2 regions of the Rossellomorea sp. QJM3NY_18 genome follow, and region 1 is predicted to be linked to the other one. Evidence: a T-box and tRNA genes for the amino acid it is inferred to sense, from the RefSeq annotation. Region 1 holds a T-box; the other holds one or more tRNA genes.
The links. The T-box of region 1 lies ahead of tyrS (tyrosine--tRNA ligase). A T-box ahead of a tRNA ligase gene usually reads a tRNA of that ligase, here a tRNA-Tyr.

Region 1 (2,186 bases):
ACGGATACCGCGCTGATAGATTCTATATTCTATTATACGTACTGAACTCTGAAATATTTCTTCTTTCCGCGTCGGATGATCGTAAATTGTCCTTCGATCTTATCCCCTTCGCCCATTACATGCTGAAGATCCGTGATACGTTCACCGTTGATGTAGATCGCACCGTTCCCGACGTCTTCACGTGCCTGACGCTTGGATGGCGAGATTTTCGCATTGACGAGGAGATCGATCAATCCGATTTCTTCTCCTTTTGCCTGTTCAAAAGAAGGGACATCTTTGAATCCTTCCAGTATTTCAGAAGCGGACAATGACTTGATGTCACCGCTGAATAACGCTTGAGTGATACGGATCGCCTGATCAAGGGCTTCTTCACCGTGGATCAGCTTCGTCATTTCTTCCGCCAGTGTCTTTTGTGCTTTGCGAAGATGAGGTTCTGTTTCAACGGACGCAGCTAGTGCCTCGATCTCTTCATGAGAAAGGAAGGTAAAGTATTTCAAGTATTTCACGACATCTGCGTCAGCCGCGTTGATCCAGAACTGGTAGAACTCATATGGAGACGTCTTCTTCGGATCGAGCCATACTGCTCCGCTCTCTGTTTTCCCGAATTTCGTTCCGTCCGCTTTCGTTACAAGTGGAATCGTGAAACCAAATGCCTTCGTTTCTTCTTCATGTGTACGTCTGATCAATTCAAGGCCGGTCGTGATATTCCCCCACTGATCGCTGCCTCCGATCTGCAGCTTACAATTGTAGTTGTCGTATAGATGATTGAAATCCATCGCCTGGAGAATCGTATACGTAAATTCAGTGAACGAAATACCCGATTCCAGACGGGACGAAATCGTATCTTTCGCCAGCATGTAATTCACCCCTACATGCTTACCGAAATCACGAAGGAAAGTCACAACGTCCATTGCTCCGATCCAGTCATAGTTATTCACCATCACTGCCCCGTTTTCCCCTTCGAAATCAAAGATGCTTTGGAGCTGCCCTTTAATGCTCGCTACATTCCCCTGAATCGCTTCAACCGTCTGCAGTTTCCGCTCTTCGTTTTTACCGCTCGGGTCACCGATCAAACCTGTTGCCCCTCCAACCAGTACAAGGGGACGATGCCCTTGATTCTGGAAACGGCGAAGCGTCAGGAATGGAAGCAGATGCCCGATATGCATACTGTCCGCTGTCGGATCGATCCCGCAGTAAATCGAAATGCTTTCTTTATTCAACAGGTCCTTCAAGCCATCTGCATCCGTTTGCTGATACGTGATCCCACGCCATTCCAAGTCCTTTAGTAAATCCATCTTTATTTCCTCCTTTTGATAAACATGCTGACAACAAAAAAGTCCCTGCATATATGCAGGGACGCTGTCGCGCGGTACCACCCAAATTAAGGAATAACATCCTTCACTCATTCAAGATAACGGCTTGCACCGTTTGCTGCTACTAGAAGTTCACAGCAAAAGCTCCAGGATGTAATTCATCGGCCATTTGTGTCAGTTCACAGCACCCACTGACTCTCTTCGTAACAGGGAAGGCAGACTACTTATTCCTCTCATTGCGTTTACACATTTATTTTTCATACAGAAATCCGAATATATGCCGGATCATCATTCATTTCGCTATATTAGGTTTTTACCATATTCCAAAATAATAGTCAACTAAACGGATGATAAAAGACCATTTTATTTGACTTTTTACGACAGCCTTCCTGTAATTATGCTATAATGGGAATGTTCTGGGGGGAATGATATATGAAGGAAAAATGGAACATATTACGTGAAAAATTAGACCCTGCAATCAGGTTCTTTTCAAATACTAGACTACAAAAACGAGCAAGAATTACATACGGTGTATTCTGGAACCTGTCTTTGATCCTGATCGTGATCTTTGTATTGGGATTCGCATTTGCAGGAGGAGTCGGAGCGGGTTATTTCGCTTCACTCGTCAAGGAAGAACCAATCCGTCCTTATGACCAAATGAAAAAGGACATCTACAACTACGAGGAAACCTCTCGACTTTACTTCTCGGACGATGTCTATCTCGGGAAACTCCGGACCGACCTGGAACGGGAAGAAGTGAAGCTTGAAGATATTTCGAAAGATCTGCAGCATGCCGTCATTGCCACGGAAGATGAGTACTTCAACGAACATAACGGTGTCGTGCCGAAAGCGATCATGCGCGCCGTCCTACAG
Region 2 (2,186 bases), 1.1 Mb from region 1:
CGCAATGCTGTGATCACCGCCAAAGATCAATGGGAAATCCCCGCTGCCAATGACCTCATTCACCTTACCGGCAAGTGTTTCACTCGCTTCAGCAACCGCTTTCAAATTTCGTAAATTTGTATCAGGATTATTATGTACACGCTCAGCTTGACCAATCTCTATATCACCCAGGTCTTTAATGTCATATCCGAGATTCTCAAGTCTCTCAACAATACCTGCATAACGAATGGCACTCGGTCCCATGTCCACACCTCTACGCATTTGACCTAAATCCATCGGTACACCAATAATTGAAATATTTCTTTTCATCAAAAATTCCCCCTATTCTAAATTTACGTCCTGTCCCTATTGTATCCCTAGTGGGACCGATGACTCAACCGGACAGGATTGTGCATATATATGCGTGGACAGAGGGGTTTTTGATGATTGGGTGTGTAAGAATATTAGTTAAACAAAAAAACCTCAAATCTCCTAAAAGATTCGAGGTCCAGTCATGTCGTATGTATGATGATTTTTTCGCTTCGTTCGTTAGCGGATAAAGATTTCTGCATTTGCAAAATATCTTTGGTGGAGCCTAGCGGGATCGAACCGCTGACCTCCTGCGTGCAAAGCAGGCGCTCTCCCAGCTGAGCTAAGGCCCCATATAGAGAAATTCTCACACCAAGAGATGTGAGAAAATGTGTGATGAGCCATGAAGGATTCGAACCTTCGACCCTCTGATTAAAAGTCAGATGCTCTACCAACTGAGCTAATGGCTCGTAATGGCTGGGCTAGCTGGATTCGAACCAACGCATGTCGCAGTCAAAGTGCGATGCCTTACCGCTTGGCTATAGCCCAATAATTACGTGAATGGCATAAAAAAGGGACATTTATAGGATGTCCATTTTACACTGAAATATACAAAATGGTGGAGGGGGGCAGATTCGAACTGCCGAACCCGAAGGAGCGGATTTACAGTCCGCCGCGTTTAGCCACTTCGCTACCCCTCCAGCTATAAAACAATGGTGCCGGCAAGAGGACTTGAACCCCCAACCTACTGATTACAAGTCAGTTGCTCTACCAGTTGAGCTACACCGGCATATATAAACTTGTGATGAATACTGCGTAATGAAAGCATTTCATGGAAAGATATTTTGCTAACGCAAAATCCAATGAAGTTTATTTTACTTTCGTAAAAAAACCTGGTGGAGGATGACGGGATCGAACCGCCGACCCTCTGCTTGTAAGGCAGATGCTCTCCCAGCTGAGCTAATCCTCCGTTATGTATATATATATTTTCTTTTTCCTTCAAAAAGAAAATGGTGACCCATACGGGATTCGAACCCGTGTTACCGCCGTGAAAGGGCGGTGTCTTAACCGCTTGACCAATGGGCCGGTTTGTTAAAAAAATAAAAGCTTCCAACCGGGCTCGAACCGGTGACCTCTTCCTTACCATGGAAGCACTCTACCTGCTGAGCTATGGAAGCAATGGCTCCGCAGGCAAGATTCGAACTTGCGACCGATCGGTTAACAGCCGATAGCTCTACCACTGAGCTACTGCGGAATGATTTGGCCTGGCGACGTCCTACTCTCACAGGGGGAGATCCCCCAACTACCATCGGCGCTGAAGAGCTTAACTTCCGTGTTCGGCATGGGAACGGGTGTGACCTCTTCGCCATTATCACCAGACATATTGCTTACAATGACAAATATTATTATATAATATTTTCAGTAAAAATCAAGGTATAAATGAAAATTCATTCCCTGAAAACTAGATAAAGAATTGATGTCAAGAAAGCCGAATATCGACCAATGTTGTATCTACTATTACAAGTAGACAGTAATCCAGCTCCGGCGGCTAGAGACTCGAGGTCATTTCAGTTCAATCAGCTGAGGGGAAAAAGCACCCTCTTCTGATTGCCCAGAAATGCTTGTCGTCTCTGTTCAAGCCGCCTCCGCTTTATAATGTGGTTAAGTCCTCGATCGATTAGTATCAGTCAACTCCACATGTCGCCATGCTTCCATCTCTGACCTATCTACCTAGTCATCTTCTAGGGATCTTACTCACTTACGTGATGGGAAATCTCATCTCGAGGGGGGCTTCATGCTTAGATGCTTTCAGCACTTATCCCTTCCGCACATAGCTACCCAGCGATGCCTTTGGCAAGACAACTGGTACACCAGCGGTGCGTCCATCCCGGTCCTCT

Region 2: it has a tRNA-Tyr gene. The T-box ahead of tyrS (tyrosine--tRNA ligase) is inferred to sense a tRNA for this amino acid. The anticodon was not compared.

The regions. Positions count from the first base shown of each region.
Region 1 is NZ_CM149659.1:3,370,958-3,373,143, forward strand. Features, by position in the region: gene tyrS (tyrosine--tRNA ligase) at 33-1,295, opposite strand; T-box leader at 1,350-1,559, opposite strand; gene AC0VXY_RS17450 (transglycosylase domain-containing protein) at 1,746-2,186, shown strand, end outside.
Region 2 is NZ_CM149659.1:175,073-177,258, reverse strand. Features, by position in the region: gene rocF (arginase) at 1-309, opposite strand, end outside; tRNA gene AC0VXY_RS01010 (tRNA-Ala) at 566-641, opposite strand; tRNA gene AC0VXY_RS01005 (tRNA-Lys) at 686-758, opposite strand; tRNA gene AC0VXY_RS01000 (tRNA-Gln) at 763-837, opposite strand; tRNA gene AC0VXY_RS00995 (tRNA-Tyr) at 906-989, opposite strand; tRNA gene AC0VXY_RS00990 (tRNA-Thr) at 1,003-1,078, opposite strand; tRNA gene AC0VXY_RS00985 (tRNA-Val) at 1,183-1,258, opposite strand; tRNA gene AC0VXY_RS00980 (tRNA-Glu) at 1,300-1,374, opposite strand; tRNA gene AC0VXY_RS00975 (tRNA-Thr) at 1,394-1,466, opposite strand; tRNA gene AC0VXY_RS00970 (tRNA-Asn) at 1,469-1,543, opposite strand; rRNA gene rrf (5S ribosomal RNA) at 1,552-1,668, opposite strand; rRNA gene AC0VXY_RS00960 (23S ribosomal RNA) at 1,947-2,186, opposite strand, start outside.